DNA from 4 places in the Enterobacter sp. C3_dUdeg genome. Region 3 is predicted to be linked to each of the others. Evidence: predicted binding sites of a transcription regulator. Region 3 holds the regulator's gene; each other region holds the start of a gene.
The links. Region 3 encodes PurR, which represses purine synthesis genes. Its sites were predicted from a motif close to CANGCAAACGTTTGCNTG; they were not measured.
Positions count from the first base shown of each region.

Region 1 (7,988 bases), on a different contig from region 3:
TAATCCCAACTTTTCCCAAAGGGAACTGCCGTGTTAAACCGTTATCCTTTGTGGAAGTACATCATGCTGGTCGTCGTGATTCTCGTCGGCCTGCTGTACGCGCTTCCCAACCTGTATGGTGAGGATCCGGCTGTTCAAATCACTGGCGCGCGCGGTGTTGCCGCCAGTGAGCAAACGCTGATCCAGGTCCAGAAAACGTTACAAGAAGAAAAAATTACCGCTAAGTCTGTGGCTCTGGAAGAGGGTGCAATTCTTGCTCGCTTCGACACCACCGACACGCAGCTCCGCGCTCGCGAAGCGCTGATGGGCGTGCTGGGTGACAAATACGTCGTGGCGCTTAACCTTGCCCCTGCAACCCCGCGTTGGCTGGCTGCGATGAAAGCAGAGCCAATGAAACTCGGCCTTGACCTGCGTGGCGGCGTTCACTTCCTGATGGAAGTGGATATGGATACCGCGCTCGGCAAGCTGCAGGAACAGAATATCGACAGCCTGCGCAGCGATCTGCGTGATAAAGGCATCGCTTACACCACCGTGCGTAAAGAAGATAACTACGGCATGAGCATCACGTTCCGCGACAGCGCGGCGCGCGATCAGGCTGTAGATTACCTGACCCAACGTCACCGTGACCTGGTAATCACCTCTCAGGGCAGCAACCAGCTGCGCGCGGTGATGACCGATGCGCGTCTGAAAGAAGCGCGCGAATATGCCGTTCAGCAGAACATCAACATTCTGCGCAACCGTGTAAACCAGCTGGGCGTGGCTGAGCCGCTGGTGCAGCGTCAGGGTGCTGACCGTATCGTGGTTGAACTGCCGGGTATCCAGGATACCGCGCGTGCGAAAGAGATTCTGGGTGCGACTGCAACCCTGGAATTCCGTCTGGTGAACTCCAACGTAGATCAGTCCGCTGCTGCCGCAGGGCGTATTCCGGGTGACTCCGAAGTGAAACAGACCCGCGAAGGTCAGCCAGTTGTGCTGTACAAACGCGTGATTCTGACCGGTGACCACATCACCGACTCCACCTCGAGCCAGGACGAATACAACCAGCCGCAGGTTAACATCTCGCTGGATAGCGCGGGTGGTAACATCATGTCTAACTTCACCAAGGACAACATCGGCAAACCGATGGCGACCCTGTTCGTGGAGTACAAAGACAGCGGTAAGAAAGATGCAAACGGTCGTGCGGTGCTGGTGAAAGAGGAAGAGGTGATTAACATCGCCAACATCCAGTCTCGTCTGGGTAACAGCTTCCGTATTACCGGTATCAACAACCCGAACGAAGCGCGTCAGCTTTCTCTGCTGCTGCGTGCCGGTGCGCTGATTGCGCCAATTCAGATTGTTGAAGAACGTACCATTGGTCCAACTCTGGGTATGCAAAACATCCAGCAGGGTCTGGAAGCGTGTCTGGCCGGTCTGGTGGTCTCTATCCTCTTCATGATCTTCTTCTACAAGAAGTTTGGTCTGATTGCGACCTCCGCGCTGATCGCCAACCTGGTGCTGATCATCGGCATTATGTCCCTGCTGCCGGGGGCGACGCTGACCATGCCGGGCATTGCGGGTATCGTTCTTACCCTTGCGGTGGCGGTCGACGCCAACGTACTGATTAACGAACGTATCAAAGAAGAGTTGAGCAACGGTCGCTCTATTCAGCAGGCGATTGACGAAGGCTATAAAGGCGCGTTCAGCTCCATCTTCGATGCGAACGTAACAACACTGATTAAGGTTCTTATCCTGTATGCAGTGGGTACTGGCGCGATCAAAGGCTTTGCGATTACAACCGGTATCGGTGTCGCAACGTCAATGTTTACCGCTATTGTCGGCACCCGTGCCATCGTGAACCTGCTGTACGGCGGCAAGCGCGTCAAAAAGCTGTCTATCTGAGGAGTGCGTTGTGGCACAGGAATATACTGTTGAACAATTGAACCACGGCCGTAAAGTCTGGGACTTTATGCGCTGGGACTACTGGGCCTTCGGCATTTCAGGTTTCCTGCTGATTCTGTCCATCGGCATTATGAGCGTGAAAGGCTTTAACTGGGGGCTGGATTTCACCGGCGGTACGGTCATCGAGATCTCCCTGGAAAAACCGGTCGATATGGACCAGATGCGCGAATCGCTGCAGAAAGCGGGCTTTGAAGAGCCGCTGCTGCAGAACTTCGGCAGCAGCCGCGACATCATGGTGCGTATGCCGCCGGTGCACGATGCCAACGGCAGCCAGGAGCTGGGCAGTAAGGTTGTTAGCGTGATTAACGAAACAACCAGCCAGAACGCGGCGGTCAAGCGTATTGAGTTCGTCGGCCCAAGCGTGGGTGCTGACCTGGCGCAGACCGGTGCGATGGCGCTGCTGGTAGCGCTGATCTCCATTCTGGTATACGTCGGTTTCCGCTTTGAGTGGCGACTGGCGGCCGGTGTGGTTATCGCTCTGGCGCACGACGTGGTGATCACCATGGGCATACTGTCGCTGTTCCACATTGAGATTGACCTGACGATTGTGGCATCCCTGATGTCCGTTATCGGTTACTCACTGAACGACAGTATCGTGGTATCTGACCGTATCCGTGAAAACTTCCGTAAGATCCGTCGCGGTACGCCGTACGAAATCTTTAACGTGTCGTTGACCCAGACGCTGCACCGTACCTTGATCACATCCGGTACCACCCTGATGGTGATCCTGATGCTGTTCCTCTTCGGTGGTCCGGTACTGGAAGGCTTCTCGCTGACCATGCTGATCGGTGTCACCATCGGTACGGCGTCGTCTATCTACGTCGCATCCGCTCTGGCACTGAAACTCGGCATGAAGCGCGAGCACCTGCTCCAGCAGAAAGTCGAGAAAGAAGGGGCGGATCAGCCGTCCATTCTGCCGTAAGGCGACGTTTAGCGCGTTATTGAAATCCCGGTCTGTTGACCGGGATTTTTTTTATCTGCTCCTGACAAACACTCCTGACAGTATGCTGTCAGGAGCCCTGTCGTAGACTTCTTCTGAACCCAAACAACAGCAGGAGAATATATGAAAAGCGTCATTAACTGGTTTGAAATTCCGGTCGCGGATATGGATCGCGCCATCAAATTTTATGAGCCGGTGATGCAGCTCGCGCTGCGTCGCGAGAAAATGGACTGTGCGGAGCTGGCCGTTTTCCCGCATGAGGATCCGTATACCGGCGGGGCGCTGGCAAAATTTGACGGCGTTACACCGTCTTTGCAGGGCGCTATTATCTACCTGCATACTGACAATCTGGCGGCCACGCTCGATCGTATCGCCTCTGTGGGCGGCGAGTGCGTGTTTGGCCCGCTGGAACTGCCGCATGGCATTGGCACTATCGCATTGTTTACCGACAGCGAGGGTAACCGCGTCGGCCTCCATCAACCTGCCTGAGAGCGGAATAAGATATGACCCGACGCGCTGACCGTTTGTTTCAGATTGTGCAGATCCTGCGGGGCAGGCGTCTGACAACGGCAGCGCATCTGGCGGACCGGCTTGGCGTGTCCGAGCGCACGGTCTACCGCGATATCCGCGATCTGTCGCTTTCCGGCGTGCCGGTGGAAGGTGAGGCGGGGAGCGGATATCGGCTGATGTCGGGTTTTGACCTGCCGCCGCTGATGCTGACAAATAAGGAGTCAGAGGCGCTGATCGTCGCGATTCGCCTGCTCAAAACCTGGGGAGGGGAATCGCTTTCGCGCGAGCTGGAGTCGGCTCAGGAGAAGGTGCTGGCTATCCTGCCCGAGGAGAGTCGTCGAAAGGCGGAGCAGACGCGGATCTACGCCCCGGATTTTTGCATGCAAAGCCACTCCCGCAGCGATTTTGACATGATCCATCAGGCGATTTCCGCCCAGCGCGTGCTGGCGCTGCATTACCGTGATGAAGCCGGACAGCTCTCAAAGCGCGAGGTTCAGCCGCTGGGCTTGTTCTTCTGGGGGGAGCGCTGGCTGCTGGCGGCGTGGTGCGAACGGCGCGACGACTATCGCTGTTTCCGGCTCGACCGCTGTCTCAATATTGTGCAGACGGAGAGGCGGTTTAGCGAGAGTGCGGACAGATCGCTGGCGGATTTTTTGCGGAAGGTTAAGCAGTAAAAAGCCAGCTCTTGAGCTGGCTTTTTTTGCCCGGCGGCGAGGTAAAAGTAAAACGGCAACGAATGTTGCCGTTTTTTGTATTTGTTCCCTCTCCCTGTGGGAGAGGGTCAGGGTGAGGGCATCAGCCCGCACAGTCCCGAACAGGTTAGAAGTTATAACCTACAACCAGGTAGCCACCCCAACCGGTAGAACGGACGTTTTCGTTCATCCATACCAGTTTCGCGTCGTCGTTCCACTGACCGCCGTTGTGCCAGTAACGCGCAACAACAGAGTAGTGCCAGTGATCGTAGTTCAGCGCCAGGATGTGGCTGGAGGCGATGGAATTGTTGGTACGCTGCTTGATACCGTTCTCTGCGTAACCGCTCTTATCGCCCAGCTCTGAACCCCAGTCGAAGTTGGTGAAGCCGATATAGCTCAGGTTACCGCCCCACAGCTGAGTGATTGGCACAAAGTATTTCACTTTGAAACGGTAGCCATCCCACTCATTCTGGTTTTCGGCACCGTAGTTCTGCCACTGGTATTTCGCGTACACGTTCAGGGACAGGCTCATTGGCAGGCCGGTGTCAACGTCGGTACCCAGACCCATATACCAGGTGCTCTGACGACCGGACTCGTTGCGGCCCATGTCGTAGATATAGTTGTTCGCGAAGTACCACTCTTTGAACGGGCCGAAGCTCAGGTCTGTGCCGGTCAGCTTGTCGATGGAGAAGCGCGGTTCGATCTCCATGAACAGTGGAGAACCGTGGTTCCAGATACCTTTAGCCTGCGAGTTACCGCCGAAGAAGACCGGTGCATCCATATAGCCGTAGAAATCAAACCAGTCTTTCTTGGCGAATGCTTCGTACTCCAGGTAGGTATCGTTGCGGATCTGAGGTCCGAAACGGGTGTGGTAGCTGCCGACCACGTTAACGCTCTGGTGCCACCAGTCGGAGAGGTATTGTGGTTTATCGTTTTCCGCTGCGTTAACAGTGAAAGAGGAAGAAAGTGCCAGCACGGCGCCGGCTGCGAGTAATGTTTTTTTCATAATCATGCCACTGATTGAAATTCCCTTCCGGGAGTGAAAAATGCGCGAATTGCGTTTCTAAATATTTCGTGTTTCTGCGGTGCCTATTATAGGAATCCCTGCTCACAAAAATATGTGTTGTTTCACATATCTCTCACACGCGTAATCGATTGCGTTCACGTTTGCGTACTTTAAACGGGCGGGATTGTAGCGGCAATCATTTATGTTGCCAATCCATACGAAATGTAAATGTTAGCGGAGTGACATTTCACTCCGCTAAAGGGAGGGTTATTGCGCGGCGGGCTGGATATCGTGAATGCGGATGAAATCTAACCGATCCGGAGTGAGTCCGTTAAGCTGCAGCGGAATGTCAACATCGCTCGGAGCCAGCACGCTGGCCGGTGCGGTGAACAGCTGACTGTTAACATTCACCTCCTGGTAGCTCTCAGTGGTGCCCTGGATCTGTCCCCATTCGACGGTACCACTGAAGGCAGGCAACGGATCGTTGGACTCGCCATGAATGCGTAATGTTGCGCGAGTACCATTTGCATTCGCCGCCACATTCACCAGAGACATTTTTAGCGTGCCAATCTGACTATTGAGACGCGCAGGCGTATTCGCTCCCGGCAGCAGATAAACCCCGCTGCTGGATTTGGCGTTTAGCGCGTTTTGCTGGGTGATCTTCACCGTTTCTTTGTTCAGTTTGTCCATCGCCGCATTGAGCGTGTTCACGCTCTGTTTCATCTGGCGGACTTCGGTTTGCTGTGCACAGGCGCTAAGGGTGAAGAGGCTCCCCACCAGCAAAATTTTAAGGTAACGTCTTGTCATTGCGTTTATTTCCTTGAAATAACGGATCGCCTTAATGGTAGCCAGACTCGACGTGTCAGACATAGATCCTTTGTCTCAAAAAGCTCTTACTTTGTTGTCAGGCCAGATCAGGGTAAAATGAAAATTAGTTAACCACATAACAGGGATACCGTATGCATTGCCCATTCTGCTCCGCTGTGGATACCAAAGTCATCGACTCTCGTCTTGTGGGCGAAGGGTCCTCCGTACGCCGTCGTCGGCAGTGTCTGGTGTGCAACGAGCGTTTCACGACCTTTGAGGTTGCAGAGCTGGTAATGCCGCGCGTGGTGAAAAGCAACGACGTGCGCGAGCCGTTTAACGAAGAGAAACTGCGCAGCGGGATGCTGAAGGCCCTGGAAAAACGTCCCGTCAGCGCGGATGACGTTGAGATGGCGTTAAACCACATAAAATCTTACCTTCGTGGTTTGGGTGAGCGTGAAGTGCCGAGCAAAATGATCGGTAACCTGGTGATGGAGCAGCTGAAAAAGCTCGATAAGGTTGCCTATATCCGCTTCGCCTCGGTCTACCGCAGCTTCGAAGACATCAAAGAGTTTGGCGAAGAGATCGCCCGCTTACAGGATTAAGCTCATGCAGGATGAGATTTACATGGCGCGAGCCATGAAGCTGGCGCAGCGCGGTCGTTTTACCACCCATCCCAACCCGAACGTCGGGTGCGTTATCGTTAAAGATGGCGAGATCGTGGGGGAGGGGTTTCACTATCGTGCCGGCGAGCCGCATGCCGAGGTTCATGCGTTGCGCATGGCCGGTGAGAAGGCGCGCGGCGCCACAGCCTACGTCACGCTGGAGCCCTGCAGCCATCACGGGCGTACGCCGCCGTGCTGCGAAGCGCTGATCGCGGCAGGCGTTTCACGCGTGGTCGCATCGATGCAGGACCCGAATCCGCAGGTTGCCGGACGCGGTCTGTATCGCCTGCAGCAGGAAGGCATCGACGTCAGCCATGGGCTGATGATGCAGGACGCGGAAGCGATCAACAAAGGCTTTCTGAAGCGCATGCGCACGGGGTTCCCGTATATTCAGCTCAAGCTGGGCGCCTCGCTGGACGGTCGTACGGCGATGGCAAACGGCGAAAGCCAGTGGGTAACCTCACCACAGGCAAGGCGCGATGTGCAACGTCTTCGCGCGCAAAGCCATGCTATTCTCACCAGCAGTGAAACCGTTCTGGCTGACGATCCGGCCATGACCGTGCGCTGGGACGAACTGAATGCCGATACCCAGGCGCTGTACCCGCAGGAGAACCTGCGCCAGCCGCTGCGTATTATCATTGATAGCCAGAACCGCGTGACGCCGGAGCACCGCATCGTGCAGCAGCCGGGTGAAACCTGGATTGCCCGCACTAAAGAAGATGCGCGCGAATGGCCGGAAGGCGTGCGCAGCATTATGGTGCCGGAGCATAACGGTCATCTGGATCTGGTGGTGCTGATGATGCTGCTCGGCAAGCAGCAGGTGAACAGCATCTGGGTTGAAGCGGGGCCAACGCTCGCCGGTGCGCTTTTACAGGCCGGACTGGTGGATGAACTGATTGTTTACGTTGCGCCTAAACTGTTAGGTCACGACGCGCGCGGCCTGTTTGTGCTGCCCGGCCTTGAAAAACTGGCCGACGCACCGCAACTCAAATTTAGCGAGATTCGTCCGGTAGGCCCGGATGTCTGCCTCCACTTAACGACAGCGTAATTGCTCCTGAAATAGGGAAGCAGTGCGCAAAGTATTATGATAAAATCCGCCCCCCTGCGGGGCCAAATGAACCCGTAAAGGAAGAGTATGAACATTATTGAAGCTGCTGTAGCTACCCCGGACGCTCGCGTCGCCATCACCATTGCGCGTTTCAACAACTTCATCAACGACAGCCTGCTGGAAGGTGCGATTGACGCCCTGAAACGTATCGGCCAGGTTAAAGATGACAACATTACCGTTGTTTGGGTTCCAGGCGCTTACGAACTGCCACTGGCGGCGGGCGCGCTGGCGAAAACCGGTAAATACGACGCGGTGATTGCGCTGGGTACCGTTATTCGTGGCGGCACTGCGCACTTCGAATACGTTGCGGGCGGTGCAAGCAACG
Region 1 is NZ_BAAKFX010000002.1:375,321-383,308, reverse strand. It holds gene yajC (preprotein translocase subunit YajC) at 1-3, shown strand, start outside; gene secD (protein translocase subunit SecD) at 31-1,878, shown strand; gene secF (protein translocase subunit SecF) at 1,889-2,860, shown strand; gene AC27FC_RS09455 (VOC family protein) at 3,002-3,367, shown strand; gene AC27FC_RS09450 (helix-turn-helix transcriptional regulator) at 3,382-4,062, shown strand; gene AC27FC_RS09445 (nucleoside-specific channel-forming protein Tsx) at 4,208-5,086, opposite strand; gene AC27FC_RS09440 (SadB/YajI family lipoprotein) at 5,354-5,893, opposite strand; gene nrdR (transcriptional regulator NrdR) at 6,046-6,495, shown strand; gene ribD (bifunctional diaminohydroxyphosphoribosylaminopyrimidine deaminase/5-amino-6-(5-phosphoribosylamino)uracil reductase RibD) at 6,500-7,603, shown strand; gene ribH (6,7-dimethyl-8-ribityllumazine synthase) at 7,691-7,988, shown strand, end outside.
Region 1: AC27FC_RS09445 (nucleoside-specific channel-forming protein Tsx) is a predicted target of PurR. The motif match lies at 5,225-5,242, and genes of this name have one in related genera.

Region 2 (7,988 bases), 1.1 Mb from region 3:
CCAGCAGCAGTACCTCGACAAGCCAGTATGCCCTGTTCCTTGAAGATGAGTGGCGTATCTTTGAACCTCTGGCGCTGACCACCGGCATCCGTATGGATGACCATGATACCTACGGTGACCACTGGAGCCCGCGAGCCTATCTGGTTTACAACGCGACCGATACCGTAACGGTGAAAGGGGGCTGGGCTACCGCGTTTAAAGCGCCGTCACTGCTCCAGCTGAGCCCGGACTGGGTCACCGGCTCGTGCCGCGGTGCCTGTGAGATTGTCGGTAACCCGGATCTGAAACCGGAAACCAGCGAGAGCTTCGAATTCGGTCTGTACTACAGCGGGGAAGAGGGCTGGTTAGAGGGCGTGCAGGCCAGCGTTACCACCTTCCAGAATAACGTGGATGATCGCATCAGCATCAGCCGTACGGCCAATGCGAAACAGGCGCAGGGCTACCCTAACTACGTTGGCCTGAATGCGGACGGTGAACCAATTTTCCGCTACTACAACGTTAACAAGGCGCGTATCCGCGGGGTGGAGACCGAGCTGAAACTCCCGCTGGCGGACGACTGGAAACTGACCCTGAACTACACCTACAACGATGGTCGCGATATCAGCAACGGCGGCAACAAGCCGCTGTCCGATCTGCCGTTCCACACCGCCAACGGTACCGTTGACTGGAAGGCGACGCAGGACTGGTCGTTCTACGTTCAGGGCAACTACACCGGTGAGAAACGCGCGCTGACCAGCAGTGCAGCAACGCCGGGTGGCTATGTCATCTGGAATACCGGCGCCGCGTGGCAGGCGACGAAAAGCGTGAAGCTGCGCGCGGGCGTGCAGAACCTGCTGGATAAAGATCTGAGCCGCGACGATTACAGCTATACGGAAGATGGCCGTCGCTACTTTGTCGGTGTGGATTACAAGTTCTGATGCGGCCAGGGTAAAAGCAAAACGGCAACGTAAGTTGCCGTTTTTAGTATTTGTTCCCTCTCCCTGTGGGAGAGGGCCAGGGTGAGGGCATCAGAGCGCACGTAGCCGCACTTACCCAAACAAATGCTCCGCATGGAAGCGGAGATGATCCTCAATAAAGGATGCGATGAAGTAATAGCTGTGGTCATACCCCGGCTGGATGCGCAGCGTCAGCGGCCAGTCCTTCTGGCGTGCCGCTTCTGCGAGCACCGCAGGCTGTAGCTGTCCGGCGAGGAACTGATCCGCATCGCCCTGATCGACAAGCATCGGGATCGCATTTGCCGAGCTGCTGGCCAGCATCAGCGCACAGCTGTCCCATTCCTGCCATTTTGCTTCATCTTCACCCAGATAGTTCGTGAAGGCTTTTTGCCCCCACGGCACCTGCGTTGGGTTCACAATTGGCGCAAATGCCGACACGCTGACGTATTTTCCCGGATTTTTTAACGCCATGATCAGCGCCCCGTGACCGCCCATAGAATGTCCGCTGATGGCGCAGCGGTCGCTTACCGCAAACCCGGACTGAATCAGCGCGGGCAGCTCGTCGCGAATGTAGTCATACATGCGGTAGTGGCCTGCCCACGGCTGCTCGGTCGCATTGAGATAAAACCCGGCGCCTTTACCCAGGTCGTATCCTGCATCGTCGGCCACATCATCGCCACGCGGGCTGGTATCAGGCATCACCAGCGCAATACCCAGCTCGGCGGCAAGTCGCTGCGCGCCCGCTTTGGTGGTGAAGTTTTCGTCGTTGCAGGTCAGGCCTGAAAGCCAGAACAGAACCGGCGGGTTTTCCGTCGGCGGCAGGAAAATGCTGAACGTCATCGCACAGTTCAGGACGGTGGAGTCATGCCGCCAGCGCTGCTGTCGACCTTCAAAACAACGGTGCTCTTCGAGCAGTTCCATGCAGGGCTCCTTAATGAGAATGCGTATTCATAAAAATCATAATACAGCCTTTTCATTGACCTGTGAGTAACTTTCACTTTCGCCAGACGGCGAGATGCTGCATCATAAATTTACTTTTCTTTAACAATTGGAGCGGTCATGGCGCTGCGTATTGCGCTCAGTGGATTTGTCGTTCTGGTGGTGGCGATGGGAATAGGGCGCTTTGCCTTTACGCCTCAGGTGCCGCTCATGATTGCTGCCGGGCAGCTTACGCTGACCAGCGCGGGTCTGGTGGCGGCGATGAATTATCTGGGCTATCTGGTGGGCGCATGGGATGCCATGCGCGCGCACCGCTTTGTGGAAACGCGCCTCTGGCTTGGCATCACCGGCGCGGTTGCGCTGACGCTGCTCTCCGCGGCGGCGGATAACGCCGTCGTGCACGGCCTGCTGCGCTTCGTGATTGGCTGCATGAGCGGCTGGTCGATGGTACTCATTGCCGCCTGGACCAACGAACGGCTGGGGCAGCTGGGTAAACCGGGCCTGAGCGCCGCCGTGTTTGCCGGGCCAGGGGCGGGCATTGCCCTGAGCGGGCTGCTCGCCGTCTATATCCAGGCGAAATCCCTTTCGGCCGGGGCGGCATGGCAAATCTACGGCGTGCTGGCGCTGGTGCTGATTGCGCTGGTGGCGCGCTACCTGCCGCGATCCGGGCAGCTCCATCGCCCCGGCACCGCGCCGGAGCCGCTGGTGCTGACGGCGGATTTAAAGCGCCTGGTCTGGAGCTACAGCCTGGCCGGGTTTGGCTATATCCTCCCGGCGACATTTCTGTCGCAAATGGCTGCGGTGCGTTTTCCCGGCAGCCTGTTCGCCCAGTTTGTCTGGCCGATTTTTGGTATCGCCGCCGTGGTGGGCATTGCGCTCAGTATTCTTTTACGCCACACCTCAACGGCGAACCGCAGGCTGGCTATCGTGCTGTGGTTACAGGGGGCTGGCGTGCTGGCGGCCTGGCTGCTGCCGGGGATTGGCGGTTTGCTGACGGGCGGGCTGCTGGTGGGCGGCGGTTTTTTGTGTGCCGTGCAGCTCTCTCTTTTATACGGCCGCGAGCTGGCGCCAAACCATACGCGCTATATGGCAGGCCTGCTCACCACCGGGTATGCGATTGGTCAATTGATTGGCCCGATGACCTCGGCGTTATCAACCTGGCTTACCCACCGGCTGGAGCCCGCGCTGGGTCTGGCGGGCGTTGCGCTGTTCGTCGGCGGAGCGCTGGTCTGGAATCGTCACGCTGAAAGGCAACAGCAATTGCAATAATTATCGTCGTGAATACTGGATTATGTGCGCCGCCTCACGCACAATGAGCGCATACTTTTGCCACAACGAGGGCAAAAGACGCCACACCTGCAGGAGAACAAAATGTCATCACTCAGTAAAGAAGCTGCCCTGGTCCACGAAGCCCTGGTTGCGCGCGGTCTTGAAACGCCACTGCGTCCGCCCGTACAGGATTTGGACAATGAAACCCGCAAGCGTCTGATTGCCGGTCATATGACCGAGATCATGGAGCTGCTGAATCTCGATCTGAGTGACGACAGTCTGATGGAGACGCCGCACCGCATCGCGAAAATGTACGTCGACGAAATTTTCTCCGGGCTGGATTACGCCAACTTCCCGAAAATCACCGTCATTGAAAACAAGATGAAAGTGGACGAGATGGTGACGGTACGCGATATCACGCTGACCAGCACCTGCGAACACCACTTCGTGACCATCGACGGTAAAGCGACCGTGGCGTATATCCCAAAAGATACGGTGATTGGCCTGTCGAAAATCAACCGCATCGTGCAGTTCTTTGCTCAGCGTCCGCAGGTGCAGGAGCGTCTGACTCAGCAGATCCTGACCGCGCTGCAAACGCTGCTGGGCACCAATAACGTGGCCGTCTCTATCGACGCGGTTCACTACTGCGTGAAGGCGCGCGGCGTGCGTGATGCGACCAGTGCAACGACCACCACGTCGCTGGGCGGCCTGTTTAAATCGAGCCAGAATACCCGCCAGGAGTTCCTGCGCGCCGTACGTCACCACAACTAAGTCTTACAGGGCAGGAACCATGGAGCGAAACGTCACGCTCGATTTTGTTCGCGGCGTCGCCATTCTCGGTATCCTGCTGCTTAATATCAGCGCCTTCGGCCTGCCGAAGGCGGCTTATCTCAATCCTGCCTGGTATGGCGACATCACGCGCAGTGATGCCTGGACCTGGGCTGTCCTCGATCTCTTCACGCAGGTTAAATTCCTCACGCTGTTTGCCCTGCTGTTTGGTGCAGGTCTGCAACTCCTCCTCAAACGCGGTACGCGCTGGATCCAGTCGCGCCTGACGCTGCTGGTTCTCCTCGGCTTTATCCACGGGCTGTTCTTTTGGGACGGCGATATTCTTCTCGCGTATGGACTAGTCGGGCTCATCTGCTGGCGTCTGATTCGCGATGCGCACAGTGTAAAAAGCCTGTTTAACACCGGCGTGATGCTCTATGTCATGGGGCTTGGGGTCCTGCTGCTGCTGGGGATGATCTCCGGCGAGGCGACGAACCGTTCCTGGATACCGGATGCCGCTAACCTGCAGTACGAACAGTACTGGAAGCTGAAGGGCGGTACGGAAGCGATAAGCAACCGCGCGGATATGCTGGGGGATAACCTCCTTGCGCTGGGCGCGCAATACGGCTGGCAGCTGGCGGGCATGATGCTGATGGGCGCGTCACTGATGCGCACCGGCTGGCTGAAAGGGGAGTTCAGCCTGCGTCACTATCGGCGAACGGGTGTCGGGCTGGTGCTGATCGGCGTGCTGATTAACCTCCCGGCGGTAATCACGCAGTGGCATATCCACTGGGATTACCGCTGGTGCGCGTTCCTGCTCCAGGTGCCGCGCGAACTGAGCGCGCCGTTCCAGACCATCGGCTACGCGGCGCTGATCTATGGCAACTGGCCAACGCTTTCCCGCCTGTGGATCGTCAGCGCTATCGCCTGCGTGGGCCGCATGGCGTTGAGCAATTACCTCCTGCAAACGCTGATATGCACCACGCTTTTCTATCGCTTTGGCCTGTTTATGAAATTCGACCGCCTCACGCTGCTGGCGTTTGTTATTCCGGTCTGGGTGATTAACCTGGCGTTTTCTGTTCTCTGGCTACGCTATTTCCGCCAGGGACCGCTGGAGTGGGTGTGGCGTCAGTTAACCTCACATGCTTCAGGGGTATCATTGAGGAACACATCCAGATAACGATCTGGATCACAATCATTAACAAAACGGATGTAAGCGTTTTCATGAGTGTGAGCTTCTTCACGTAGTCCCCTTTCTCTCGCTGCCAAAATAGCCACCTTGCTAAACACAGGGGGTGTCTGTGAGTTGCTGCAATCCTTTGAAGGATGGTGAATATGATCACCATTCGTGACGTCGCCCGTCAGGCGGGCGTTTCTGTGGCTACCGTCTCACGCGTGCTGAACAATAGCGCGCTGGTCAGCCCTGAAACCCGTGAAACCGTAATGAAAGCCGTGACCCAGCTCGGGTACCGGCCAAATGCCAATGCCCAGGCGCTTGCGACGCAGGTCAGCGACACCATCGGCGTGGTGGTGATGGATGTATCGGATGCCTTTTTCGGCGCGCTGGTCAAAGCGGTCGACGTGGTCGCCCAGCAGCATCAGAAATATGTCCTGATCGGCAATAGCTATCATGAGGCGGAAAAGGAGCGCCATGCCATCGAAGTGCTGATCCGCCAGCGCTGTAACGCCTTGATTGTCCATTCAAAAGCCTTGAGCGATGAAGAGCTAACCGGCTTTATGGATCAGATCCCGGGCATGGTGTTGATCAACCGCATCGTCCCCGGCTATGCCCATCGCTGCGTCGGGCTGGATAACGTCAGCGGCGCCATGATGGCGACGAAAATGCTCATCAACAACGGGCATCAGCGGATCGGCTATCTGGCCTCCAGCCATCATATTGAAGATGACGACCTGCGGCGCGAGGGGTGGCAAAACGCCCTGAAAGAGCACGGCATTACGCCGTCAGAAAGCTGGACAGGCACCGGTACGCCTGACATGCAGGGCGGTGAGGCGGCGATGGTGGAGCTGCTGGGCCGCAACCTGCAGCTTACTGCGGTGTTTGCCTATAACGACAGCATGGCGGCAGGCGCCCTGACGGCGCTGAAAGATAACGGCATTGCGGTGCCACAGCATTTATCACTCATTGGTTTTGATGATATTCCGATTGCCCGTTACACCGACCCGCAGCTGACAACGGTGCGTTACCCCATTGCCTCTATGGCGAAACTGGCGACTGAGCTGGCGTTACAGGGGGCTGCAGGGCTGCTGGATCCGGGCGCAACGCACTGTTTCATGCCGACTTTAGTGCGTCGGCACTCCGTCGCGGCCCGGCAAATTGTGGTTCCGATCACTAACTGATAACGTGAGGTGATGTAACCGTTTTCAATCTGTGAGTAAATTCACAGTATCTTAACAAGGCGCTGACTATGATGTCAGCGTTTTAGGGGCTGAAACGCTATGTAACGGTGATTATTCACTTTCACTATAGCCAATGTGCCGCAAACAACGAATAAAACGCATTTCTGGAGCGTTACCGAACACGGAAGATAGAAATTTTATAAGTGAACTTCGGCTGTCAGTAACGTTTTATTAACACCTGCCCGCCGATCGTTATTCACAAGAACTACCCTGCATAAAAAAACCGGAGATACCATGAATAAGAAGGTGTTGACCCTGTCTGCCGTAATGGCAAGCATGCTTTTTGGTGCAGCAGCGCACGCTGCGGATACCCGTATTGGTGTGACCATCTATAAATACGACGACAACTTCATGTCTGTTGTACGTAAAGCGATTGAGAAAGATGCGAAAGCAGCGCCAGACGTTCAGCTGCTGATGAACGACTCCCAGAACGACCAGTCCAAACAGAACGACCAGATCGACGTTCTGCTGGCGAAAGGCGTGAAAGCCCTGGCCATCAACCTGGTTGACCCGGCTGCAGCAGGCACGGTTATTGAAAAAGCGCGCGGCCAGAACGTGCCAATCGTCTTCTTCAACAAAGAACCTTCCCGTAAAGCGCTGGATAGCTACGACAAAGCGTATTACGTCGGTACCGACTCCAAAGAGTCCGGTATTATTCAGGGCGATCTGATCGCGAAACACTGGGCGGCGAACCCGAACTGGGACCTGAACAAAGACGGTCAGATTCAGTTCGTGCTGCTGAAAGGCGAACCCGGCCACCCGGATGCTGAAGCCCGTACCACCTACGTTATCAAAGAGCTGAACGACAAGGGTCTGAAAACCCAGCAGCTGGCGTTAGATACCGCGATGTGGGATACCGCTCAGGCGAAAGATAAAATGGACGCGTGGCTGTCCGGCCCTAACGCGAACAAAATCGAAGTGGTTATCGCCAACAACGATGCGATGGCAATGGGTGCGGTAGAAGCGCTGAAAGCGCACAACAAATCCTCCATTCCTGTGTTCGGCGTAGATGCACTGCCAGAAGCGCTGGCGCTGGTTAAATCCGGTGCGATGGCCGGTACCGTTCTGAACGATGCCAACAACCAGGCGAAAGCGACCTTCGATCTGGCGAAAAACCTGGCCGATGGCAAAGGCGCGGCAGATGGCACCAGCTGGAAAATTGAAAACAAAATCGTTCGCGTACCTTACGTGGGCGTAGACCAGTCCAACCTGGCTGAGTTTATCGGTAAATAAGTTAGCGGTACTGTCTCCACTGGGCGCAATTCGTTGCGCCCTTTTATAACGCGATATGCGAGGCCAACAAGGTATAATTATGGTCAGCACAAATACTCAGTCATCCGGTGAATACCTGTTGGAAATGAGCGGTATCAACAAGTCATTTCCCGGCGTTAAGGCACTCGATAATGTTAATTTAAAAGTTCGTCCTCACTCTATTCATGCCCTGATGGGGGAGAACGGTGCGGGTAAATCAACATTATTAAAATGTCTTTTTGGGATCTATCAAAAAGATTCTGGCAGCATTCTTTTTCAGGGGAAAGAGATCGATTTCCATTCAGCGAAAGAAGCACTGGAAAACGGTATCTCGATGGTTCACCAGGAATTAAACCTGGTGCTGCAGCGTTCAGTCATGGATAACATGTGGTTGGGGCGTTATCCAAC
Region 2 is NZ_BAAKFX010000001.1:170,167-178,154, forward strand. It holds gene cirA (catecholate siderophore receptor CirA) at 1-917, shown strand, start outside; gene fghA (S-formylglutathione hydrolase) at 1,029-1,856, opposite strand; gene AC27FC_RS00765 (YbfB/YjiJ family MFS transporter) at 1,995-3,143, shown strand; gene folE (GTP cyclohydrolase I FolE) at 3,246-3,914, shown strand; gene yeiB (DUF418 domain-containing protein YeiB) at 3,934-5,091, shown strand; gene galS (HTH-type transcriptional regulator GalS) at 5,247-6,269, shown strand; gene mglB (galactose/glucose ABC transporter substrate-binding protein MglB) at 6,564-7,562, shown strand; gene mglA (galactose/methyl galactoside ABC transporter ATP-binding protein MglA) at 7,642-7,988, shown strand, end outside.
Region 2: galS (HTH-type transcriptional regulator GalS) is a predicted target of PurR. The motif match lies at 5,121-5,138, and genes of this name have one in related genera.

Region 3 (7,988 bases):
GAGCTGAGCGATAACCGGCGTGAGCGCGAGCAGCAGACCGTGGCCGAACAGGATGGCCGGAAGCCAGATTGACGTGCCGATAGCAACGGCCGCCATATCGGTGGCGCTATAGCCACCTGCCATTACCGTATCCACAAATCCCATTGCGGTCTGGGCCACTTGCGCGACGATCACTGGTATAGCCAGTGCCAATAGCTGGCGCGCTTCATTCATGTACTTCTGCACGTGAACACCTTTATTTTGTTGTTATTTGAGAGACTAAAAAAGCCGCCGAAACGGGCAGCAAGAAGAAAATGCAGGGGGGTGCCAGCTATTGTAGCGGGCTTTAGCTATTTATCTAGTGAAAAAATCGCCAGAAAATGCGCTCCGCTGGCAACCTCTTTTTCCAACTGTTATTGTGGTGGGATTAAACGGTGTCACCACCGTCCGGAAAAAACAGGAGTTGTAAGCATGTTTACTGGTATTGTGCAGGGCACCGCCAAAGTGGTGTCCATTGATGAAAAACCTAATTTCCGTACTCATGTTGTTGAGCTGCCGGAATATATGCTTGAGGGTATTGAAACCGGCGCGTCGATTGCCCATAACGGCTGCTGCCTGACCGTTACCGAAATTAACGGCAACCAGATTAGCTTTGATTTAATGAAAGAGACGCTGCGCATCACCAACCTTGGCGAGCTGGCGGTGGGAGATACCGTCAACGTTGAGCGGGCAGCGAAGTTCAGCGATGAGATTGGCGGCCACCTGATGTCCGGTCACATCATGACCACCGCTGAAGTGGCAAAAATCGTGACCTCGGAAAATAACCGTCAAATCTGGTTTAAAATGCAGGATCCTTCATTAATGAAATACATCCTCTATAAAGGATTTATTGGCATTGACGGGATTAGCCTGACGGTGGGTGAAGTAACGCCAACGCGTTTTTGCGTGCATTTAATTCCTGAAACGCTGCAGCGCACCACGCTGGGCGCCAAAAAACTGGGGCATCGCGTGAATATTGAAATCGATCCGCAAACCCAGGCGGTGGTGGATACGGTTGAACGCGTGCTGGCAGCAAAAGAAGCGGCAATAATAAAGACCGCCGCAGAAGAAGAATAAAAAAATAACCCCGGGTATCCGGGGTTATTTTTTAGCGTGCGACACGTAATCCGTGTTCAATCCCACGGCTGAATACCACCTGCCAGAGCTGAATATCCCGTGCGCGAAACGCCCCCGCGCAGGCATTCAGATAATAGCTAAACATCCGCCTGAATCGTTCAGAATAGTTGTCCGCAATTTCTGGCCAGGTCTCCTGAAAACGCGCATGCCAGGCCATCAACGTGGTGTCGTAATCCGCGCCAAAGTTATGCCAGTCTTCCATCACGAAATGGGGTTCACTGGCGTTGGCAATCTGGCGGACGGACGGTAAACAGCCATTCGGAAAGATGTATTTGTTGATCCACGGGTCGACGTTATTGTCGGTCCGCTTAGAGCCGATGGTGTGCAGCAGGAAGATACCGTCCGGTTTCAGATTCCGATCCACCACCTCAAAATAGGTAGCGTAGTTTTTCGGCCCGACGTGCTCGAACATGCCGACGGAAACGATCCGGTCAAACTGTTCGTTAAGATCACGGTAATCCTGCAGCCGGATATCCACATCGAGGCCCTGGCAGCGTTCCCGCGCCATTTTTTGCTGTTCCGCTGAAATCGTGACGCCGACGACGCTGACGCCATAGTGCTTCGCCATAAAATACGCCAGCCCACCCCAGCCGCAGCCGATATCCAGCACGCGCATTCCGGGCTGGAGCTGCAGCTTCTCGCTAATCAGACGCAGCTTGGCCTGCTGGGCCTCTTCAAGCGTCGACGCCTCTTTCCAGTAGGCGCAGGAGTACTGCATGAAAGGGTCCAGCATACGGCTGAACAGGTCGTTGCCAAGATCGTAGTGTTCTTTACCAACGATCCACGCGCGTTTTTTACTTTGCAGATTGAACAGTCGGGCAGAGGCGACGCGCAGGGTGTCTTTCAGATTGCGAGGGAGTTGATTTTCAAGACCGGCACGCAGCACGCTGGCGAAAAAGGTATCCAGACGTTCGCACTCCCACCAGCCGTCCATGTAGCTTTCTCCCAGGCCTAACGATCCCTCTCGCAGCACGCGTTTAAAAAAGTCGGGATGTTTAACCTGAGGATCGGATGGCGATGATCCATTGATAGTGATGCCTGCTCGACCTAACAGTTCACTGACGATCCGGGACCAGTTATCGTCCGGAACGCTGACTTCTTCTATACACGATGAACTCATAGCTTCTCCATCACCCTACTGTGATCAGAACCTTAAAACAGCGTAGACGCTTTTTTTGGTTTGTGAGAAATCTCACGGTAAATACCGCGAGGCTAATATCCGACGTAGAACAGAGGAAGGGAGATAACCCTTGCCGAAATGCCTTCCATGGTAAAACGGGAGCACTCCGGCTCCCGTTAACACTTAATATTTATCGTATTTAATCGAACCAAATTTAGTATAGGCCTCAAAATTTGGTGATTCAATAGAAAATTCTTAGCAACCTAATCACTGAAAATTAACATGATTTCTGGCGCAATCAGGCATGTGACGTTTCAACCTGAGCACTCTTTTCCTGCGCACGCTGCGCGGAGGCCTGCATGCGATAGCCCAACACCGCCAGCGCAACGGTCACCAGCATCACGCTGGTGGTGGTCAGGAGCGGCGTGGCAATCAGCGCCGATACAACCAGGCTTGCCAGGAAGCACAGCCCCAGCTGCAGGGTATTCTGCAGCGCGGCGGCGCGGCCTGTTGCCTGCGGGAAGGGACGCAGCGCCTGGGCTACAACGATAGGGTAAATCGCCCCGTTCGCGACGGCCATCACGCAGAAGGGGATCAAAATTTCGGCCAGACCGGCACCCGGAATAAAGCCAACGGCCCAGGTCCCGATAACGCTCAGCGCATACAGCACCAGCAGCCACGGCAGCATCTGCTGACCTTCCCACTTTTGCAGCGCCGCGCGACAGCCGTACCCGCCTACCAGGAATGCGATGGTCTGCGGAACATAGCTCAGGCCGATGGCTGCCGGGCTGTAACCCATATCGTGCAGAATGAACGGCGAGCCGGTGAGCCACGCGAAGAAGCTTGCCGAGCAGGCTGCATAGATCAGGACATTCCCGCGATAGGCTTTGGCGCTGAGCAGGGAAGTGAAGGTAATCGGCTTCGCGTCTGCATGCGCTTCTTTTTTATGCGCTGGCTTAAGGGCGAACGCCGGCAGCATCAATACCAGGGTAATGGCAAACAGCGTGGCGAAAATGGCCTGCCAGTCGAAATGCGCGAGGATCCAGCTGCCCAGCAGGGGAGCGAGGGCAGGTGAGAGGCCCACCAGCGGCATAATGGTAGCGAAAATACGGTTTGTGCGGTTAGCCGGATAGTAGTCGGTGACCAGCGCCTGCCAGGTCACTGCCGCGGCACAGACGCCCACGGCCTGAATAAAACGCAGCACCAGCAGCCAGGTGGCATCGCGTACCCATAACATCCCCAGGCAGCCCACGGCAAAAATGGCCAGGCCCAGCAACAGCACCGGTTTACGACCAAAGCGATCCGAGAGCGGTCCCCAGAGCAGCTGTGCGAAGGCAAAGCCGGCGAGGAATAAGCTCAGGCTGGCGCTGATGGCGGCAGCCGGGGTTTGCAAATCTTCCTGCATGGCGGCAAACGCCGGCAGGTACATATCGGTGGCCAAAAAGCCCAGCACGCTTAAGCCGCCGAGCCAGGCTAAAAAACCGTTCCTGGGTTGCATTATTTTATTCTCCTGAGGAGGCAGGTATACATTGGCGCTGAGTGTAGGGAGTGCAAAGCCGCTTGTGAAACGCTAATATTTGGCGGGTGCATTCAAAAAATTTGCAGGCAGAAAATGTGGTCAGATTATTCTCTTGAAGTGGTCGATGCTGTTGCACGTAACGGCAGCTTCAGCGGTGCGGCGCAGGAGCTGCACCGCGTCCCTTCGGCAATAAGCTACACGGTGCGCCAACTGGAGGAGTGGCTGGCGGTTCCGCTGTTTGAACGGCGGCATCGTGATGTGGAATTAACGCCCGCAGGCGCGTGGTTTTTGAAGGAAGGGCGTTCTGTTATCAAAAAAATGCAGATCACCCGCGAACAGTGTCAGCAGATCGCTAACGGCTGGCGGGGGCATCTTTCCATCGCGGTGGATAACATCGTTAAGCCGGAACGCACCCGGCAGATGATCGTCGATTTCTACCGTCATTTCTCTGACGTCGAGCTGCGGGTCTCGCAGGAGGTGTTCAACGGCGTCTGGGATGCGCTGGCGGACGGCAGGGCAGAGATGGCGATTGGGGCTACGCAGGCGATCCCGGTCGGGGGACGTTACGCTTTTCGCGATATGGGGATGCTGAGCTGGAAATGCGTGGTGGCAAGCGACCATCCGCTGGCGGCGATGGAAGGGCCGCTCAGCGATGACACGCTGCGCAACTGGCCGTCGCTGGTGCTGGAGGATACGTCCCGTTCATTGCCCAAGCGTATCACCTGGCTTCTGGACAACCAGCGGCGGGTGGTGGCCCCTGACTGGGAATCGTCGGCGACGTGCCTCAGCGCCGGGCTGTGCGTCGCGATGGTGCCCGTTCATTTCGCGCGTCCGCGCATCGATACCGGAGAGTGGGTTGAGCTGACGCTGGAGAATCCGTTCCCGGATGCGGCCTGCTGCCTCACATGGCAGCAAAATGACGTCTCGCCTGCGATGGCCTGGCTGCTGGATTATCTGGGAGACAGCGAAACGCTGAACCGGGAATGGTTACGGGAGCCAGCATAGCTGGCCCCGTAAAGCGATTAACGACGGTAGTCGCGGAACGGACCGTCCGCAACGGAACGGCGTTCGATAAGACGCGGGTGAACTTCAATAGACTGCGACTCTTCGCGTTTGTTGACGATCCTGTCCATCAGCATGTTGAAGGCCGTTTCGCCCAGCGAATCTTTCGGCTGGTGAATGGTGGTCAGCGCCGGGGTGAAGAAACGCGCGTTACGCACGTTGTCATACCCGATCACGGAAATATCCTGCGGTACGCGCAGGCCCAGCTCGTCGGCAGCGCATAGCGCGCCCATGGCCATAATGTCGCCCCCGCAGAACACGGCGGTCGGACGGTGCGGCTGGGAGACGATCTGCTGCATCGCGCGGTAGCCCGATTCCGGCTCAAAGTCACCCTGCACAATCCAGTTTTCCGGCACGTTGATCAACGCTTCTTCCATCGCTTTCATAAAACCGGCCAGACGGCCCGCGCCGGTGTTGCGCTCCAGCGGACCGGGGATCACGCCAATCTCGCGGTGGCCGCGTTCGATCAGATAACGACCGGCCATATAGCCGCCTTCAAAGGCGTTATCGATAACGGAATCGGTAAAGTCTGCGCGCGCTTCGCCCCAGTCCATCACCACCATCGGAATATGGCGATACTCTTCCAGCATCGACAGCACGGATTCCGGGTACTCGGAACACATCACCAGCAGGCCATCAACGCGCTTTTGCGCCATCATCGACAGGTAGGCACGCTGTTTTTCAATGCTGTTCCACGCGTTGCCCAGAATCAGGGTATAGCCTTTCTGGAAGCAGTTCTTTTCGACCGCTTCAATGATCTCGGCAAAATAGGCCGCTTCACTGCTGGTCGCCAGCAATCCAATGGATTTGGTGTGATTAACCTTGAGGCTACGCGCAACCGCACTTGGCGAATAGTGCAGCTCTTTGATCGCTGCCCAGACGGCGTTGCGCGTCTCTTCCGCCACAAAGCGGGTTTTGTTAATTACATGTGATACGGTTGTAGTGGAAACGTTTGCGCGTTTTGCTACGTCTTTAATTGTTGCCATTAAATGTCACTCCAGACCATATCCTAAGCTCCTGAAAAACTTGAAGGTAAACGTTTGCCTTCTCTCACCCTTATCTCGCAATCTTGAATTGCGGCACGCCGGGAAAACGACACGGGACGTCAGGAGGGGGTCAATGGCCGGTACGCTAATAAATTTAGCGTGGAATTTTGTCCTATCTTGATGAAAAGGGGAAGAGGTAAAGTGGTTATCAGTATAAATCCAGGAAGATTTTTAACGTAATCTGTGCAAAAATGAGCAAGCTCACTTTTCGTGTGGGGATTAAAAGGAGAAAAATTGATGAGTTCCGATCTTAAGTTTTCGCTGTTCACCACCGTTGTTGTGCTGGCTCTGATTGTTGCGGCCGGTCTGACGGCTGCGCTGCACTGATTTACGCGGAGGGAGAGCCTTCTCCCTCCCGACTCCCCGGATTGTTACTTCTCTGGCAAAAATCTTTTGCCATTTTGTTAACTTCTCATTTTTTGTGATTGATGTCATGCTTTCTGCTTCTTTGTTCTGTGTCACCACATGACACGGCATCCGGAGTTGACGCATGAAAATCAATTATCCCCTGCTGGCCCTGGCGATTGGCGCTTTTGGGATTGGCACCACTGAATTCTCCCCAATGGGGTTACTGCCTGTTATTGCCCGGGGCGTAGATGTCTCTATCCCTGCGGCAGGGATGTTAATCAGCGCCTACGCTATCGGCGTGATGGTAGGGGCGCCGCTGATGACCCTTCTTCTTTCGCACCGCGCGCGCCGCAATGCGCTGATTTTCCTGATGGCGATTTTCACCCTGGGCAACGTGCTTTCGGCCATTTCGCCGGACTACACCACATTGATGCTGTCGCGCATTCTGACCAGCCTTAACCACGGCGCGTTCTTTGGGCTGGGGTCGGTCGTGGCTGCCAGCGTGGTGCCAAAACACAAGCAGGCGAGCGCCGTGGCAACCATGTTTATGGGGCTGACGATTGCCAATATCGGCGGGGTGCCTGCGGCAACCTGGCTGGGAGAAGCGATCGGCTGGCGTATGTCTTTCCTGGCGACGGCCGGGCTGGGCGTGGTTGCAATGGTGGCGCTGTTCTTCTCCCTGCCGAAAGGCAATGCCGGAGAACGTCCGGAAGTGCGTAAAGAGCTGGCGGTGCTGATGCGCCCGCAGGTGCTCTCCGCGCTGCTCACCACCGTGCTGGGGGCAGGGGCGATGTTTACCCTCTACACCTATATTTCACCGGTACTGCACGATATCACCCACGCAACGCCTCTCTTCGTTACCGCGATGCTGGTGCTGATTGGCGTGGGCTTCTCGATTGGCAACTATCTCGGCGGGAAATTTGCCGACCGTTCCGTGAGCGGGACGCTGAAGGGCTTCTTAACCCTGCTGATTGTCATCATGGTTGCCATTCCGTGGCTGGCGCGCAATGAGTTTGGGGCCGCGATTGCGATGGTCGTCTGGGGAGCCGCCACTTTCGCCGTGGTGCCGCCGCTGCAGATGCGCGTGATGCGTGTCGCGCACGAGGCGCCGGGACTTTCATCTTCCGTGAATATCGGTGCGTTTAACCTGGGTAATGCCCTGGGCGCGGCGGCCGGTGGGGCCGTGATTTCAGGTGGTCTGGGGTACAGCTTTGTGCCGGTGATGGGGGCGATTATTGCCGCGCTCGGCCTGCTGCTGGTGATGATGTCGGGTCGTAAACAGCCTGAAGCAGCCTGCGCTGCGGAATAAACCAAAAACGCAGAAGGGCGAACCCTTCTGCGTGTCTCTTACGCGGCGAAGTTCTTCGCGACAAAGTCCCAGTTAACCAGTGCCCAGAAGTGCTCCAGGTAGTTCGGACGCGCGTTGCGGTAGTCAATGTAGTAAGCGTGTTCCCACACGTCCACGGTCATCAGCGGCTTCGCGCTGGTGGTCAGCGGGGTACCCGCATTAGAGGTGGACACGATAGCCAGTTTGCCATCCGCCTCTTTAACCAGCCACGTCCAGCCAGAGCCGAAGTTCTTGATGGCTGCATCGGTAAATTTCGCTTTGAAATCCGCGAAGCTGCCAAATGCGGCATTGATAGCGGTAGCCAGTTCACCGACAGGTTCACCGCCGGCATTCGGTGCCAGGCAGTGCCAGTAAAAGGTGTGGTTCCACACCTGAGCGGCGTTGTTAAAT
Region 3 is NZ_BAAKFX010000001.1:1,299,786-1,307,773, reverse strand. It holds gene mdtK (MdtK family multidrug efflux MATE transporter) at 1-225, opposite strand, end outside; gene AC27FC_RS06140 (riboflavin synthase) at 451-1,095, shown strand; gene cfa (cyclopropane fatty acyl phospholipid synthase) at 1,127-2,275, opposite strand; gene punC (purine nucleoside transporter PunC) at 2,574-3,773, opposite strand; gene punR (DNA-binding transcriptional activator PunR) at 3,888-4,799, shown strand; gene purR (HTH-type transcriptional repressor PurR) at 4,817-5,842, opposite strand; gene cydH (cytochrome bd-I oxidase subunit CydH) at 6,140-6,229, shown strand; gene AC27FC_RS06110 (MFS transporter) at 6,393-7,559, shown strand; gene sodB (superoxide dismutase [Fe]) at 7,598-7,988, opposite strand, start outside.

Region 4 (7,988 bases), 1.3 Mb from region 3:
GCTCCCGCAACGCACCTTTGCAGTGCGTTAGCGTCAGGCATTATTCACCGTATACGTTGAAGTCGAAGTATTTCTTCGCCAGTTTGTCGTAAGTACCGTCTTTACGCAGCTCTGCAAAGGCTTTGTCAAAGGCGGCTTTCAGCTCGGTATCATCCTTACGCAGGCCAACACCGGTGCCGTCACCAAAGTATTTTTTGTCTTTTACCGACGGGCCCGCAAACGCATAGTCTTTACCCGCAGGCTGTTTCAGGAAGCCTTCGCTCGCGGCGACTTCATCCTGGAATGCCGCATCCAGACGGCCTGCGGCCAGGTCAGAGTAAATAAGATCCTGGTTCTGGTAAGCCACCACGTCTACGCCCTTCTCACGCCAGGTCGCATTGGCATAACCTTCCTGCGTCGACCCCTGAAGCACGCCAACATGCTTGCCTTTCAGCGAGTCGATGGTGGGCTTAATCGGGGAGCCTTTCGGCGCAATCAGGCGAGAATCCGCGGCGTAGAGCTTGTCAGAGAAGGCAATCTCCTGCTGGCGTTTTTCGGTGATGGAAAGAGAAGAGATAATGGCGTCGATTTTCTTGGCTTTCAGCGACGGGATTAACGCGTCAAAGTCGCTGCCCACCCATGTGCATTTCACCGCAATGCGTTTGCACATTTCATTTCCCAGATCGATATCAAACCCCACGAAATCGCCTTTCGCATCCTTGGAAGAGAATGGCGCGTAGGTTGCGTCTGTACCGATACGAACCGTCTGTGGAAGCGCTGCGTAGCTACCTGCTGCCGCACTTAACCCCACGAGCAAAGACAGAGCCAGAACCGTCTTCTTCATACATTTACCCTCAAGTACCGTGATTTTATTATGTATTGTGTTGTGTGTTGTGTTGCAGGCTTCATCTTGCAGGTCTTATGCCACATTGCCGTCTGGTCAAAACTTCGACGTTAAATATGTTAATAAAACGTTGCGATATTGCCTTAATGGTGAAAGATAGCAGGTCTGCCGAACGAACCGGAAAGAGAAAAAGGGAAAAAACGAATTAAATGTCGAGGATATGATCGCCGTTGCATAATTGCCCTGAAACAGGGCAACGTCTCTTTTCATGCACTCTGTTTGTGCACAGAATCAGGCCCCTTGCCAGCGGGTGAAGAGATCTTCGGGCAGGTCGATGTCAAACTGATCCAGCACGCGGTTAACGGTCTGATTAATCACGTCATCCAGCGAGGTCGGGCGATGATAAAACGCCGGAACCGGCGGCATGATGATGGCCCCAAGCTCGGCGGCCTGGGTCATTAAACGCAGATGACCGAGATGCAGCGGCGTTTCCCGCACGCAGAGCACAAGAGGACGACGCTCCTTCAGCACCACATCCGCCGCGCGCGTCACCAGGGTGTCGGTATAGCTGTTCACAATGCCGGAGAGCGTTTTAATTGAACAGGGCAGGATAACCATGCCGGCCGTTTTAAACGAGCCTGAGGAGATGCTGGCGGCGATATCACGGGCATCGTGAACCACGTCCGCCAGTGCCTGAACATCGCGCAGGGAGAGATCGGTTTCCAGAGAGAGGGTCTGCCGCGCCGCCTGGCTCATCACCAAATGGGTCTCGACTTCCGCCACGTTACGCAGAACCTGTAACAGACGTACGCCGTAGATCGCGCCGCTGGCGCCGCTGAGCCCAACAATGAGTCGTTTCATGATTTTCGCCCTTACTGATTTCAGGGCAGACTGTGCAGGATTTTGCGGGGAGTTGCAAGTGAGGGCATTCGCCCTCACCTGCCGGAGCATCAACCTTCGTTGTGCATCTCTAAGCTTTCAAGATCGTTCTGCATCTGAACGGCTTTCGCATCGTCGTTGCGCAGAGAATCAAGATAGTCGAGGTACTGCTGGTCAACGTCTTTGGTCACGTAAATACCGTTGAACACGGAGCATTCAAACTGCTGAATTTCCGGGTTCTCGGCACGCACCGCGTCGATGAGATCGTTCAGATCCTGGAAAATCAGGCCGTCGGCACCGATGATCTGGCGAATTTCATCCACTTCACGGCCGTGAGCGATCAGCTCGTTGGCGGTTGGCATATCGATGCCGTACACGTTCGGGAAGCGAATCTCTGGCGCAGCAGAGGCCAGGTAGACTTTCTTCGCACCCGCTTCGCGCGCCATCTCGATAATCTGCTCAGAGGTGGTGCCGCGAACGATGGAGTCATCCACCAGCAGAACGTTCTTGTCGCGGAATTCCGCGCGGTTGGCGTTCAGCTTGCGGCGCACGGACTTACGGCGCAGGTGCTGGCCCGGCATGATAAAGGTGCGGCCAACGTAGCGGTTCTTCACGAAGCCCTGACGGTATGGCTTGTCCAGAATGCGGGCGATCTCCAGCGCGATATCGCAGGAGGTTTCCGGGATAGGAATAACCACGTCGATGTCGAGATCGTCCCACTCGCGGGCAATCTTCTCGCCCAGCTTGGTGCCCATGTTGACGCGCGCGCTGTAGACGGAAATCTTGTCGATGAAGGAATCCGGGCGGGCAAAGTAAACGTATTCAAACAGGCACGGGTTGCTGACCGGGTTATCGGCACACTGGCGGGTAAACAGCTGGCCCTTCTCGGTGATATAGACCGCTTCGCCCGGCGCAACGTCACGCAGGAACTCAAAGCCCAGGGTATCCAGCGCCACGCTCTCAGAGGCAACCATATATTCGGTACGGCCATCGCCAAGGTCGCGCTTGCCGAGCACCAGGGGACGAATGCCGTTTGGATCGCGGAAGGCGACCATGCCGTGACCGATGATCATCGCTACGCAGGCGTACGCGCCGCGGATCTGGCGGTTGGTCGCGGCAATCGCAGCAAAGATGTTGTCTGCTTCCAGCGGGTAGTGACGGAAGTTATCCAGCTCGCTGGCGAACACATTGAGCAGAATTTCAGAATCAGAGGTGGTGTTAATGTGGCGACGTTTCTCTTCGAACAGCTTTTTACGCAGCTCATGCGCGTTGGTCAGGTTGCCGTTATGAGCAAGGGTGATGCCATACGGTGAGTTGACGTAGAAAGGCTGTGCCTCAGAGGCGCTGGAACTGCCAGCAGTAGGATAACGAACGTGACCGATCCCCATATTACCTTGCAGACGCTGCATATGGCGGGCTTCAAACACATCGTTTACCAGGCCATTCGCCTTGCGTAAACGGAAGCAGTTGTTTGCATCAATGGTGATGATACCCGCAGCATCCTGCCCACGGTGCTGAAGCACCGTTAACGCGTCATAAATCGACTGGTTTACCGGCATGAAACCGGCGATACCGACAATACCGCACATTCGTCTTTTCCTCGTTAAGCCACATCTCAGGGTTTATGCCCTGGGCAAAAAACTCGACGAGCTTTGCAGATAGTCAAAGAACCATCTGATGATGAAGCTGAACTCTGGAATGAGCTGCGATTTCTGCCAGTCTTCGCTTTTGGAGAACCCGGTGAAGGTATCCAGGAAGAACAGGATCGCGGCCACAATCAGCACGCCTCGTAACGCCCCGAAACAGATCCCGAGCACCCTGTCCGTTCCTGACAGACCGGTTTTCTCGACCAGCTGACCTATCACGTAATTCACGATAGCGCCGACAATCAGCGTTGCGATAAACAGCACCGCGATGGCAATTCCGTTTCGGACCAGTTCATCTTCAAAGCCCGTGAACCAGACAGACAGGTAAGTGTAGTAATGACTGGCAACAAAGAAAGCACAACCCCAGGTTACCAGCGATAACGCTTCACGAACAAAGCCACGGATCAGGCTAACCAGACAGGAAAAACCAATCACCGCAATGATGGCGTAATCAATCCAGACCATATGTGTCCCACGATTTAACGCCCTGTCATCCAGTTCGGGGCGAATTCTAACAGAAAAAGAAAACGTTTGCGTAGGGATTTCCTTCCCGCGCGTAAATAAAAAAGGCGCTGAAAAAATGTTCAACGCCGTTGGCTCATTACGTCTCTTTGGACGTCTGCCATTCCCCCTCACCCCAGCCCTCTCCCTCAAGGGAGAGGGAGCAAACCATCCCCTCGCCCCTCTGGGGAGAGGGTTAGGGTGAGGGGTAGATCTTATCAGTTCGCGCTGTAGCCCATCACCACACCGCTCAGGCCGGAGATCTGCTTCAGCTCGCCGAGCGAACCTTTAAGCTTATCTTTGGACGCTTCTGGCCCCACGAGGATACGGGTAATTTTACCCTGCACCGGCGTGGAAGGTGAAGTGTAAACACGATATCCCGCACTGCGCAGTTTGCTCACGACCTCGTTAACTTTGTCGGCGTTTTTCAGCGCGCCGAGCTGCACAACGTACGCTTTTCCGGTCGGTGCCGCGTCTTGTTTTGCCGGCGGTGGGGTTTCTGATGCGGCAGCCAGCTGCTCTGCGGCTTTATCCCGCTGCGGTTTCGGCTGCGGCTTCTCAACCGGCTTCGGTTTTTCAACGGGTTTAGGCTGCTCTACCGGCACTGGATCGATATCGCTGCTGCTCGCTGCCGCCAGACGAGACGGATCGAGCGACGGTGCGGCGGCATCGCCTGCACGCACCTCTTCCGCCGCGCCTTCCGGCGGCTGAGCAGGCAGCGCCTGCGTCGCCGCTGGCAGCATATCCGGCTCATCGCGGTCACCCGGTTTCGGCACCAGCGGAATAGCGGCAAACTCGTCCTGATAATGCTTTTTCTGCCCGTCGAGCAGACCCGGGAGAATAATCACCCCGAGCGCGACCAGCACAATGGTTCCTGTTAAACGGTTCTGAAACTTACTCGCCACCGGTTCTCCCCGCGTCCATCACTTCCATGACATGTGCCACCGTGTGGAATGAACCACACACCAGCACGGTATCTTCTGGTTTAGCATCCGCCATCGCGGCATGCCAGGCCTGAGCCACGCTACTATAGATTGCGCCTTTGCCGAGATGTTCCATCAGCTGCTCAGCCGTCGCGCCGCGCGGCCCCTCCAGTGGAGCACAATACCAGCTATCGACCACAGTCTCCATGCAGGCCAGCGTCCCGCCGATATCTTTATCATGAAGCATACCGATAACCGCCAGCACGCGCCCGGTTTTTGGTAACGATTTGAGACGTCCCGCGAGATACGCCGCCGCATGCGGGTTATGCGCCACGTCCAGAATCAGGCGCGGTGACTCGCTGACAATCTGGAAACGCCCGGGCAGAATTGCGCTCTGAATACCGTCGCGGATCGCCTGCTCGCTGACCACAAGGCCGCTGGCGCGCAGTGCCGCCAGCGCGGTTGCCGCGTTCGGCTGCGGCACCTGCGGCAGCGGCAGGTTGTCCAGCGCGCCCTGGGCATCGCTGAAGCGCCAGCCGTTATCCTGAACCTCATACTGCCAGTCAACGCCGCGGCGCAGCAGACGCGCGCCCTTCTCGTTTGCCACGTCAGCAATGGTGTGCGGCATATCTGGCTCGCCGACCACGGCGGGCTTATTTGCGCGGAAAATACCGGCCTTCTCGCGGCCAATGCTTTCACGATCCGGTCCAAGCCAGTCGATATGGTCCAGCGCGATGCTGGTGACCACCGCCACGTCCGCATCCACGATATTGGTCGCATCAAGACGTCCGCCGAGGCCGACCTCAAGGATCACGACATCCAGCTGCGCCTGTTTGAACAGCCACAGCGCCGACAGGGTGCCGTATTCAAAATAGGTTAATGAGATCTCACCGCGTGCGGCTTCAATTTCCGCGAACGACGCCGTATGCGCCGATTCCGGCAGCTCGCTGTTCTGCACGCGAACGCGCTCGGTGTAGCGGACCAGGTGTGGAGAGCTGTACACGCCAACTTTGTAACCCGCGGCCATCAGGACAGATTCCAGCGTGCGGCAGGTCGTGCCTTTACCGTTGGTACCCGCGACGGTGAACACGAAAGGTGCCGGTTTGAGCACATCAAGACGCGCGGCGACCTGGCTTACGCGCTCAAGCCCCATATCGATGGTTTTACTGTGCAGGTTTTCCAGATAAGAAAGCCACGCGGCCAGGGGCGACGTGGCTTGGGGAATGCTTTTATTTTCCATAATGCCCGGTTGTCATTAACAGATTAGAAAGCAAAAGGGCAGCGCCAACCGGCCCTGCCCTTTTCAGTTATCAGGCCTCGGGTTCCTGATCCGGTACCACCACGCCTTCGCGCGGCTCATCCGGGTTCGGCGCTGGCAGATTCATCAGCTTCGCCAGAATGCTCGCCAGCTTCAGGCGCATTTCCGGACGGCGGACGATCATATCGATAGCGCCTTTCTCAATGAGGAACTCACTGCGCTGGAAACCCGGCGGCAGTTTTTCACGAACGGTTTGCTCGATAACGCGAGGACCCGCAAAGCCGATCAGCGCTTTTGGCTCAGCGATGTTCAGGTCGCCCAGCATCGCGAAGCTCGCGGAGACGCCGCCCATGGTTGGGTCGGTCAGCACGGAGATGTAGGGAAGACCGCGCTCCTGCATTTTCGCCAGCGCAGCAGAGGTTTTCGCCATCTGCATCAGCGACATCAGCGCTTCCTGCATACGCGCGCCGCCGGAGGCAGAGAAGCAGATCAGCGGACAGTTGTCTTCCAGCGCCTGCTCAACGGCACGCACGAAGCGCGCACCGACCACGGAGCCCATTGAGCCGCCCATAAAGGAGAACTCAAAAGCAGCGGCGACAACCGGCATCTCATGCAGGGTGCCTTTCATGACGATCAGCGCGTCTTTCTCGCCGGTCTCTTTCTGTGCAGAGGCCAGACGATCTTTGTATTTTTTAGAATCGCGGAACTTCAGCACGTCTTTTGGCTCAAGTTCGCTACCCAGCTCTACCAGAGAGCCTTCGTCCAGCAGGCTATGCAGGCGGTTGCGCGCCGACATACGCATATGGTGGTCACACTTCGGACACACCTCAAGGTTGCGCTCCAGCTCTGCGCGATACAGAACCTGACCGCAGCTATCACACTTCGTCCATACCCCTTCAGGAATGCTCGCTTTGCGCGTTGGGGTAATGTTGCTTTTAATTCGTTCAATCCAGCTCATTGATAACCTTTCTGCCTGAACCTGGTCGTATGCCAGTTTTGCTATAAGAGGCGAATAATGCCATTTTTGCCTCCAACAGACCATGAATGTTGCACATTAAAACATAACAGCCCGAAACTTTGGATAAAAAAGTGGTCGAACCGCCAGTGTGCATTTACTTCGCTTGTTTTGCCGCCGCACGTTTGTGACGAATGATTTCGATAACGCCAGGCAGTACGGAAAGCACAATAATCGCTACAATCAGTAACTTAAGGTTTTCCTGAACCACCGGGAGATCGCCAAACAGATAGCCTGCGTAGGTAAACAGCAGTACCCACAGCAGCGCGCCAACCACGTTGTATGCCGCAAAATGACGATAGGACATATGCCCCATTCCCGCCACAAACGGTGCAAATGTGCGCACAATAGGCACAAAACGCGCAAGGATAATGGTTTTCCCGCCATGGCGTTCATAAAACGCATGGGTTTTGTCTAAATAGCTGCGACGGAAAATTTTCGAATCAGGATTGCTGAAAAGCCGCTCACCGAAAACCCGTCCAATCGTATAGTTGACCGCATCACCGACAATGGCGGCAATCACCATCAACACAACCATAAGATGCACGTTCAGATCGTTAGTGGGTAACGCCGATAGCGCCCCGGCAACGAACAGCAGTGAATCCCCTGGCAGGAATGGGGTAACGACCAGACCGGTTTCACAAAACAGAATGAGGAACAGAATGGCGTAAACCCAGACGCCATACTGCGCGACCAGCTCTGCCAGGTGAACATCAATATGCAGAATGAAATCAATCAGAAAACGTATTACGTCCATATTGTCTAAGCCCTAATTGCACCTTTGTTTAGTCCGCTAAAAACAGCGGGCCCATTGGCGGTTTCGGCAGGTCAAATCGATCCGGATAGTCTACTGAGACCAGATACAATCCTTCCGCTTTCGCCGTGGCTGCCGCAAGCGTTCTGTCCTTCGCTGCCAGCAGGTCTGCAATCCAGCTCTCCGGCT
Region 4 is NZ_BAAKFX010000001.1:41,836-49,823, reverse strand. It holds gene argT (lysine/arginine/ornithine ABC transporter substrate-binding protein ArgT) at 41-823, opposite strand; gene AC27FC_RS00225 (UbiX family flavin prenyltransferase) at 1,115-1,684, opposite strand; gene purF (amidophosphoribosyltransferase) at 1,774-3,291, opposite strand; gene cvpA (colicin V production protein) at 3,325-3,813, opposite strand; gene dedD (cell division protein DedD) at 4,068-4,754, opposite strand; gene folC (bifunctional tetrahydrofolate synthase/dihydrofolate synthase) at 4,744-6,012, opposite strand; gene accD (acetyl-CoA carboxylase, carboxyltransferase subunit beta) at 6,083-6,988, opposite strand; gene AC27FC_RS00195 (DedA family protein) at 7,143-7,802, opposite strand; gene truA (tRNA pseudouridine(38-40) synthase TruA) at 7,831-7,988, opposite strand, start outside.
Region 4: cvpA (colicin V production protein) is a predicted target of PurR. The motif match lies at 3,869-3,886, and genes of this name have one in related genera.